DNA from 2 places in the Pseudoalteromonas sp. NEC-BIFX-2020_002 genome. Region 1 is predicted to be linked to the other one. Evidence: riboswitches for the same ligand, from Rfam matches in the RefSeq annotation. Region 1 holds a riboswitch; the other holds the start of a gene.
The links. A riboswitch is a leader RNA that binds a small molecule or an ion and turns the genes downstream of it on or off. The one in region 1 is predicted to bind lysine.
Positions count from the first base shown of each region.

Region 2: linked by a shared signal. The riboswitch ahead of dapA (4-hydroxy-tetrahydrodipicolinate synthase) and the one ahead of lysC (lysine-sensitive aspartokinase 3) in region 1 are both predicted to bind lysine.

Region 1 is NZ_JABEPJ010000005.1:85,764-91,095, forward strand. Features, by position in the region: gene HJP15_RS07610 (sodium-dependent transporter) at 1-150, opposite strand, end outside; gene HJP15_RS07615 (4'-phosphopantetheinyl transferase family protein) at 304-1,050, shown strand; gene lysC (lysine-sensitive aspartokinase 3) at 1,027-2,430, opposite strand; lysine riboswitch at 2,508-2,680, opposite strand; gene nhaD (sodium:proton antiporter NhaD) at 2,796-4,043, opposite strand; gene HJP15_RS07630 (MksB family condensin complex protein) at 4,222-5,332, shown strand, end outside.
Region 2 is NZ_JABEPJ010000012.1:38,429-43,760, reverse strand. Features, by position in the region: gene HJP15_RS14070 (protein adenylyltransferase SelO) at 1-539, opposite strand, end outside; gene HJP15_RS14065 (DNA-3-methyladenine glycosylase I) at 548-1,249, opposite strand; lysine riboswitch at 1,430-1,623, shown strand; gene dapA (4-hydroxy-tetrahydrodipicolinate synthase) at 1,761-2,645, shown strand; gene HJP15_RS14055 (2,3,4,5-tetrahydropyridine-2,6-dicarboxylate N-succinyltransferase) at 2,661-3,401, shown strand; gene HJP15_RS14050 (PLP-dependent decarboxylase) at 3,401-4,606, shown strand; gene HJP15_RS14045 (succinylglutamate desuccinylase/aspartoacylase family protein) at 4,612-5,332, shown strand, end outside.

The DNA.
Region 1 (5,332 bases):
TACAATAAAGTAGACTAGTAAAAATGCGCCGCCGCCATGATTTGCAGCTTGCGTGGGGAACCCCCAAATATTACCTAATCCTACCGCAGCGCCAGACGCTGCTAAAACAAAGCCAAGGCGGCTTTGAAAACCATCACGCGATTGTGCCATACATCTACAAATCTGTTATTATTTTTCATTATTGTGAATTAAACCATATTTCACAGTCACTGAGTAATAAATTTGCCTTGGCTTAAATAACCAGTGCACATTCGCACAAAATATAAACATGTTTATTCTTTTATCTCTTTAATTGTGGATTTTATGCCGGCGTTATTTTTTCAGCAGCAACTAGTCATTACAAAGCACACGATGCAGCCACTCAATACACACACAATTTTATTATGTGATGCCCAGCATTTAAATATTGATAAGTTCGATTTAAATACGCTATTGAGCCCTTTTGAACTCGCGGTGATCACTCGTCGTAAAAGTAACAAAGCCAAGCAAGAATATTTAGCCACTCGACTGCTGCTTAAGTATTTAGTAAAGCAAAGCTCCCCAGAGTTTGCCAAGTTACCAGCTCATCATATTAGCTCTGAATTTGACGAGCCTAGCAGTAAATTACTCATACATATAACGGGCAGTAACACCGTGTTTAGCAGTTGCCTGTCGCACTCAAACGGTTTTGTCGGTGCCGCGCTGAATATTGAGCGAATTGAGTTTGGTTTTGATATTGAAAAAATAAGCACAAAGCGCCCATTTGAAAAGCTCGCAAAGCATTTTTACCACCCTGATGAAGTAAATTTAATAACGCAAAATCAACAACAAGGCGCTGAGCGATTTTTTAGAATATGGACCTTAAAAGAAGCACTCGCTAAAGCCACTTGCCAGCCGATTGCTAAATTACTGAGTCCCAATGTGTTTGATCAATTAACGCAGGCTCATTTGCGCGCTGTAAGCTGCCAATATAATGAGTTTGATGTGAGTGTAGTGAGTAATCAGAGCACTGACTGGCAGTGCTCTGTGGTAAATACTATCGACCAATTACGCGGCGTTTTGAACTTCTAATAAGCGGCTATGAATGGCTTGTACAACGCGATCCGATTCAGCTTGTTCGACCAAAAAGCATAAGTTGTGCTTACTAGCACCATGGCAGATTAAGCGAATATTAAAATCACTTAATACGTTCATTAAATTCATTTCGTGCTGACGTAATTGAATTTGTGAGCCAATCAGCGCCACTAGCGTTAAATTGTTCTCTACCGAGACATGGCAAAACTCTGCTAATTTATCTAAACAGTCTTGATCAAGCTCAGGACGCGATGCATTTGGCGCGTTATCCAATGTAATAGCCACGCTTATTTCTGACGTGGTAACTAAATCAACCGAGATATTAAACTCGCTTAAAATCGTAAACACGCGCGCTAAAAAACCGCTGGCTAATAGCATTTCTGGGCTCTTAAGCGTAAGCAATAACTGGTTTTTACGCTGTGTAACTGCACGAATACCTGGCAATTGTGATTTTTCACGCTCAATCCACGTACCACCACGCTCTGGTTCACGGCTCGAACCTACAAAGACGTTAATGTGACTACGGCTTGCTGGTAAAATAGTCGCAGGATGTAGCACTTTAGCGCCAAAAGTGGCCATTTCTGCTGCTTCATCAAAACTTAAGCGCGCAATCGGTGTTGCTTTGGCACATAAACGTGGATCTGTGCTAAATATACCTACCACGTCAGTCCAAATATGCACGCTTTTGGCGTTAATTGCCTCGGCCAATAATGCTGCGCTGTAATCTGAACCACCACGGCCAAGAGTGGTCGTTTGGCCATGCGCATCACTGCCTATAAAACCTTGTGTGACAATAACGTGCTCAGCTAATAGCGGGATCAAATGCTCTTTCGCAGCCGCAGCGGTGGCCGCTACATCTGGTGTAGCCTTTGAAAACTGGCTGTCTGTTTTTAATACTTGGCGCACATCAAAACGAATTGCGTTTAAACCATTCAAACGCAGCACCTGGGTAAATAAATACGACGATAAGCGCTCACCAAAACTCAGGAGTTCATCTTGTTGTTGTTTTGATTTAACGCCTTCACTGGCTAAAGCTTGAAACGCTTTAATAGTTTCGTCAAAGCCATGGGCTAAGTCCGCATCAAGCGATAGCTCATTTAAAATAGCTTCTTGAATGGCTAACACGCCGGTGATGTTTTCTGCGCGCTCATCCGTTGAGATATCTTTTTTACACAATGCAACAAGGTGATTAGTGACACCTGCACTGGCACTTACAGCCACTACGCGTACATTGTTATCGGCTACAATAATTTCACTGCAACGACTCATAGCGTCAAAGTTGGCCACACTGGTGCCGCCAAATTTTGCTACTACGTGATCTGTTTTTTGGTTTTGTGCTGACTGTTGCGCGTTATTAGCAGCTAATTGGGTATTCATGTCGTCTCCTTTTGTGGCATTCAAACCACGGTAATACAAGAAGAACTTGGCAAGGGGGTGCTCGATAAGAAAAGTCCACTGCCAGAAGCTCTCCACCTAATTTGGTGACAGTTTTGAGGATTCAGCCCCATAAACCGAAAAACCACTGTGACGTGCAGTTGTTTTCCTCGGCGAATATTTCCCTCCTTAATGGTCGTTGGCAGTCGTCGCCTCACATTAAGTACCTAAATACCGCACCTCTTCTGAATGTTAGATTAATTGCATTTTATAATTGCCAATTAAAATAACAAAGCCCACATAAAGTGGGCTTTGAAAGTTATCGTTTAGACGTCTAGCTGTCAAGTTGTTTTAATTAATAAAGGTCATTAAATAAAACTACCTGCTAAATATGAGCCCATATAACCGATTGTATACGCTATTAATAAATACAACGACATACGTAAATAACTTAAAAATGTGAGTGCTTTTACTTTACTCATCGCAATAATACCTGCCGCAGAACCAATAATAAGCATTGAGCCGCCCACACCAGTTGCATACGTGAACGACAACCATTGTTGCGGACTCATGACTATTTCAGCTTTAAGCAGCGCAGCAGTCAGCGGGACGTTATCTACCGCAGCAGAGAGTATACCCATTAAGTAGTTTGCATACTCTGGTGCCATTAACTCATACAAATTCGTAAACTTGCTTAGCATACCCACTTCTTTTAGCGCACCAACAAGCAGTAGTACACCCACAAAAAACAGCAGCGTGTCGTATTCAATTTCACGAATGTAGTCGATGATTTTTTTGTTGACGTCTTTTTTGCGCATTAAAAATTGCGCCGTCAAAAACATTAACGATAAACCAAACAAGAACGTTAACAATGGAGGTACGTGATACATCACACTAAGTGTCAGCGTTGCAATAATCGTCGATAAGAAAATAACGGCAATGGTTATATCCGTTTTTTCAATTCGGCGATCTTCTTGCTTAGTAAACTGCACCGCACCGTTTAACCCAAATGACAGCATAACGGCCAATAAAGCAACACTAAATAATGCAGGGGCAATTAACAGTAGTAAATTTCCAATACTGACTTTACCATCAAGGAAAATCATCAAGGTTGTTACGTCACCAGTAATTAACGACACACCACCAGAGTTAACACTGAAGATGATTAACGTTGCGTACTTAATCAGTTTTTTCGGGTCCAGTTTTAACGACATAACAACGGCCAATGAAATTAGCGTCGCGGTAATGTTGTCTGAAATCGACGAGAATAAAAATGAAAAGCCACCAATCAAGAACATTAACTTTCGCTCGCTAATCGAGCTTGGCATGATCTTGTGCACAATATTTTGGATAAAACCTTTAGAGTTTAAATAGGCAACAAAGGTCATTGCAGCCATTAAAAACAACCATAATGTGGCAATCTCTAAAATATTGTGGTCAAGTTGGTGTTGTACACTTTCGGGGGTTTGCCCGTTTAAAGGCGAGATAAATAAGATAATCCAGCATAAAGTACCAAAGAAAAGCGTGGTTTTGGCCTTGTTTACATGGATAATATCCTCTATAACGATGAGCACGAATGCAAGCGCTATCAGGGTTAGGATAATTGCAGTTACCATGGTGTTTGAACAACCTTTATAAAAATGTAAAAATTGTATACTAGGTGTCAGTAATCGACACGGCGCGCAGTCTAGCACCAAAGGCTGTGTAAAACTATTGCCAATTTAATATTATATAAGTAATTGCTGTGTCCAAATAACACAGGTACACAGCACTCATTAGATTTTTTGGAGCTTTATGATCCCAGCTAAAAAGTTGCTAAATACCCTAACCGAGCACTGGGGAATGTTAGAGCTGCTATTTAAACGTTTTAAAATGGCCGATTTTAGCCTAAAAGACGTACAAAGTGCGATCAAACAAAAACAACCAACGTGGTCAAACGAACGGATCTATAAAGAAACCAATCGGCTTTTAAACCAAGATATTATTATTCCCTTGGCAAAATCATCTCAGCTTGAAATTAACCGTGCCATTGCAGATTTCGCCACCTTTTTATTACAGGAAGAGCATTTAGGCCTAGCACAAGAAATTAGCGTATTGGTTGAAGATTTAGCACGCCTAGGCAACCGCCTAGATAATGCCGGTAGCATTGAAGACTACGATGAGATGCGCCGCTTTAGCCGCATTATGGATGATCGAGTGCGTAAAATAATGAAATTATTTGCCCACAATGAAAACGCCATTTTAAACATAGTCGAACAAGCTAAAGCCAATAACGCAGTGCAATCACTGCAAAAGCGCTATAAAGCCGTCATTGAAGCATTTGACGAGTACATAGAACCAATGCTTGAGATGGTTGATATTCGTGGCGATTTTCATGCGTGTTTTAGTACCATTGAAACACAAATAAGTACGCAAATTGAGTACATAGAGCGCTCAGGCAAAGCCTACCAAGACAAACGTATGCTAGAGCAACTGCGCACCCGCATTTTAGAGATGCACCTAGTAGGTCGCGAAAGCTTACGTAAAAGTGCCGATATGCTGATGCCACTGCGTGAAGAGTTGCGCCGCAATAATATGATCACTCGCCAAGCGGCAAAAGTGCTGGGATTGGTGCGTAAAAATGGTGTTGATAATATGCTAAGTACAGTTCAACCTCATTTTGTATCTGACACGCAACGTTTTTCACTCGGGCAACAACGCCATATCATCGCTTATATGGCCACTTTAACGGAGTTTGAGCACAGCGAATATGAACTACCCGACCAAAACGATGTGCCCGCTTTTGTTACTCCTAATATTCCTGATTACAACAATGTAAAAGCGAACTTTAAAAAGCGCTTTAATGCGAAGCGTAAAAAACCACAACCATTATTAAGCTTTTTAGGGGAAAGCTACCCTGACCTTG
Region 2 (5,332 bases), on a different contig from region 1:
TACTGAAAAGACCCCACTCTAATATGGCTACTTGCAACACGCGTTACTATCGCACCTTGCTGTGGTGGTTGCCTATAAACCGTTTCTCCACTGGCAACCACGGCTAAACAGCGTGTAGTCGGAACACTTAAGCCATGCATTGCTTCACTCATAATGTATTCACGTATCGCAGGGCCAATAGCACAGCGCCCATCACCACCACGAGAGAATGGCGTAGCACCGGACCCTTTTAACTGAATATCCCACAGCTGTTGATGTTGATCAGATACGGCACCCAATAAATGCGCGCGGCCGTCTCCTAAGCGTGGTGAAAAATGCCCAAATTGATGCCCTGAATACCCCAATGCAACGGCCGCAACAGTGCTGTTACTGGTATTTCCGCTAAAGATGGATGCGCGCTCTGACGGACTCGCTTGAATATCGAGCTGTTTAGCTACCGCCTCATTCCAAAGTAATAAAGTTGGTGCAACAACAGGGCTAGGTAAATCAGGGACTGCAAAATCTTCTGCAATATGAGTATAGCGACTAACAAGTTTCATTGGATTCCTTAGGCTTCGGTTGTTTGTATGCCAACGCGGTTATCACCCACGCTGTATGCCACTAATAAACTCAGCACTTGGAGGCTTAAGCCACTTTGCTGCTGTAATTCATTAAAAAAGTGCTGTGCGCTATTTAGTGATTTTTTAGTTTGCAAACCACCATCAATAATTTTATGCCCACGAAGATAAGCCTCAACATCACGCGACAACAAAAAGGTATCTTTGCCTAATGCGCGCAGTGTGTACGGGCCTGTGTTACCCCCTAAACGTGCACCGTGCTTTTTAAAATACGCCCACAAACCAATTATATCGTCACTTGGCCAATCAGCCACAAACTGACTAAAACTGCCATGCTGCTGAGCAACGTCGTGAATCATATATGCATTTTCTGGAATAGTTTGTACTTTTTTAAAGTTGCGAATAATACGTTCGTCAGTTGCTTTTTGCTCTAGCATATCAGGTGGCATCATCAGTAATTTTTCTACATTAAAGTCCCAAAAAACCTCTCTAAAGCCTGTCCATTTACTATTAATAACCGACCAATAAAAGCCGCTTTGAAATACCTTACGGGTAAATTCTTCAAGCCATGCATCATCAGGCAAGCATTTTAGTTGCTTATTAGAAAGCGGCGCGTAAAGCAATTGCTCAAGCATCGCTTCACTGCCTTTACGCTGCGCTGCTCGCTGATAAATTTCCTGAAATTTTTCCATTACTGAATACCCTTAAACCGACTTTGTTTGCTAGTGTACGAAAAAAAACATTAATACGTAACCACCCTCTCGAAGCGATCGCTCAAAAGCCAACTTGACACCTAGACGGCTAAAATGCTTTAATCACTGCCATTACCCCTATTTAAGGTGTAAGTTTTTTATTTAATGAAACTTACACTGTGGGCTAGAAGAGGTGCGTTATTCAGGTAACGTATGTGAGGAGCACACACTCCAATGATCATACGTGAGGGGAATTAACGCCGAGAAGTAACATTTTTTGTGAAGGGTTACTTCGGGCGACTGGGTTGAATCCCAGCGACTGTCACCAATAACAGCGCTGCTGTTAAATTTTTTGGTGGAGAGCTTCTGGTCTTAGCATGATAAGGCCATTGCGCCCTATTATATTAAGCCCATTCGCTCTTCGGATTATATTAGTTCGAATGACTACGATGCGGCGCACTTTCACGTACCCCACAGCATACTCATCGAACACTCTATAAGTTCGTTGTAGATGAAAAACAATTTTGATTTAAACAACTATCCTTTATGGACAGCACTTGTAACGCCTTTTACTGACGCTGGCGAAGTCGACTATGCGATTCTTGATCAATTAGTTGCGCAACAGCAAGCAGCAAATAACGGCATTTTACTGCTTGGCAGCACAGGCGAAGGCCTTGCCTTAACGCTTAAAGAGCAACAAGCCATTGTTGAACATGTATGCCAATTAAATCCGACCGTACCGCTTATGGTTGCTGTTGGCGGTATGAACCTCAAACAACAAATTGCTTGGGTTGAATACTGCAATAAACTGCCTATTCACGGCTACTTACTTGGCTCTCCTCTTTACGCAAAGCCAGGCGTGATTGGTCAAACCCACTGGTTTGAAAACCTACTCGATGCCAGTGTTCATCCATGCATGCTTTATAACGTCCCAGGGCGCAGCGCTGTTGATATTCCACCTGCCGTAATTAGCAATTTAAAAAATCATAAAAATTTATGGGCGCTAAAAGAAGCCAGTGGCGACATCGCCAAGTTTGAAGGTTTTAGAAATGCCGCACCACAGTTAGCTATTTTTAGTGGTGATGACGCACTTATGCCTTACTTTGCCCAAGCGGGTGCAAAAGGTTTAGTGTCTGTTGCAGCCAATGCGTGGCCGACACAAACCCATGAATTTGTAAAACGTAGCCTTAGCGGCCAACACCCCAATTTATTTGCCGATTGGTCACAAGCGATTCAAAGCTTGTTCACCGTGGCAAATCCTATTCCCGTTAAAGTATTGATGCATTTACAAGGGCGTATTACTAGCCCGTATTTGCGCCCACCTTTAACGCACCTTGAGTTAACGCAAACTGATTGTATCAGTAATGCAAATAACACCATTTTATCTTGGCATTAAATACAGGTTTTTATAATGAGCTGGTTAGAACTATTAAATAATTTAGAATCGGGCGCCGTACGCGCAGCAACACAAGACGATAACGGCCAATGGCATGCAAACGTTGAAGTAAAAAAAGGTATTTTAGAAGCGTTTAAAAACGGCACTAATACTGAATTCGCTGGTGGTTTTGTAGATAAACATAACCTAGCACCACAAGAATTCACTGCTGAAAATGGTGTGCGTATGGTACCAGGTGGCTCAAGTGTTCGCCGCGGTGCACATGTTGCTAAAGGCACGATTATCATGCCACCAGCGTATGTAAACATTGGTGCATTTATTGACGAAGGCACTATGGTTGATAGCCACGCCTTGGTTGGTTCGTGTGCGCAAGTAGGTAAAAATGTACATTTAAGCGCTGCAGTACAATTAGGCGGCGTACTTGAGCCAATTGGCGCAAGCCCTGTAGTCGTTGAAGACGACGCATTTATTGGCGCAGGTTGTGTGATTGTTGAAGGCGTAGTCGTTAAAAAAGGCGCAGTACTTGCCCCTGGCGTACGTTTATCAGCCACTATCCCTGTATATGACTGCGTAAATGAGCGTCAGCTTGATAAAGGCGAACCTATTCCAGAATACGCGATTGTTATACCAGGTTCTCGTCCTGCATCAAACGCATGGGCACGCGAGCAAGGTTTAAGCATGTCATGCGCGTTAATCGTAAAATACCGCGACGAACAAAGCGATGCGTCATTACTTCTTGAAGAGGTTTTACGTTAATGACCTTTTTGAGCACGCCAGTTAAAACCGCCATTGATGAGTTATCAAGCCAGCTTGATACGCCATTTTTTGTGTATGACCTTGATACCCTAAACGCACACTTAGCGCGTTTAGTAACGCAAACACAGGTAAAGCTTTGGTATGCCGTTAAAGCTAATCCCCTATCTAAAGTGATTCAAAGCTTAGATAGCGCAGACTTTAACTTTGATGTTGCAAGCAAGGGCGAACTTGAGCAAGTACTTGCTCAAGGTATTAACAGCGAGCGCGTGCTCAACACCGGGCCTGCAAAGAGCCCGAAACAAATTAAACACTTTATTGAGCGCGGAGTACGCATATTTGTTGCCGAAAGCCTCAATCAAGTACGCTGGCTCAATGAGCAAGCAAGCTTACTAAACTGTCAGCTGCAAGTATTGCTGCGCGTACAATTACGCTGGCCCGAAGGCGAAAAAAACCCACTAGGTGGCGATAGCTTAACGCCGTTTGGGCTCGGTTGTGATGAATGGCAGGCGCTAAATACTCGCGACTACCCTGCGCTAAACTTTGACGGCCTGCATATTTTTCAGTGGGGCAATATGCTCAGCAGTGACAAACTCGCAGAGCTCTGGTCACAAATGATTGCGCCGCTAACGCAACTTGCCGACGACTTAGGCATTAATTTAAAAGTACTCGATTTAGGCGGTGGTTTAGGTATTCCATACACGTTAGATGCGCCCACTCTAAGCTGGGGTGCACTGATTGATGCACTTGCAAAAATTAAACGCGATGCTGGCGTAGATGAATTATGGATGGAACTTGGTCGTTATGCCGTAGGTGAGTGTGGTCATTACGCAACGCCTGTCGTTGAAAGTAAATTAAACTATGGCCAACAACAAGTGATTTTAAGCGGTGGAATAAACCACTTATTACGCCCAGCGGTAACCAGCCAAGACTTCCCTGTACGACTATTGCGTGAGTCAAACGCAACAACGCAAGCAATGAGTTTATATGGCCCACTGTGCACTGCGCTTGATTGCTTAGGCGAACACCATTTACCTAAGGATTTAAATGAACATGACTGGCTGGTATTTAGTCAGTGTGGCGCCTACGGATTTACCGAAAGCATGCCGTACTTTTTATGCCATGAATTAGCCGCCGAATACACGTTACAAAATGGCCAATTAACCTGTGTACGTCAAGCTGAAGATGCTAGCTACTACCTGAGGTAATTAATATGAGTACTACAACACCCATTAGCCAAGAAAACATTGTAGTCGGTGAAGTCGCCAATGGTTTACCGCTCACGATTCCAGTGTATCGAATTAAAGGCGATGGCAGCGGCCCTAGCGTTTACGTGCAAGCAAATATGCATGGCGCAGAAGTGCAAGGTAATGCCGTTATCTTCCAATTACTTGAGCAGCTTAAGTGCCTTAAACTCAAAGGCGATATCACTTTAGTCCCTTACGCGAATCCTATTGGTTGCAATCAAAAATCAGGGGAATTTACCCTCGGTCGCTTTGATCCAATAACGGGCACCAACTGGAACCGTATGTATCACTGCAACAGTAACTTAGCGGTGCAATTTGCCGAGCAATACGCAGATGCAGATGATCACACTTTAAAAAGCGCATTTAAAGCCGCGCTGATCGATGAAGTCGATCAGCAATTAACGGGCCCCGCGTACCGCCTAACCACAGGTAAACGCATTGCTCTTAATTTGCAAAAGCTCGCCCACCAAGCAGATATTGTTTTGGATTTACACACGGGGCCAATCTCTAGCCAGCATTTATATTGCCCTGATTATGCGAAAGCCAGCGCCAGCTACTTTAATATTCCCCATGTGTTATTTATCCCAAATGACTTTGATGGTGCAATGGACGAAGCCAGTTTTTGCCCATGGTGGCAATTAACAGACGCACTTGCCAAACAAGGTCGTGAGTTTGCCGTGCAGGTTG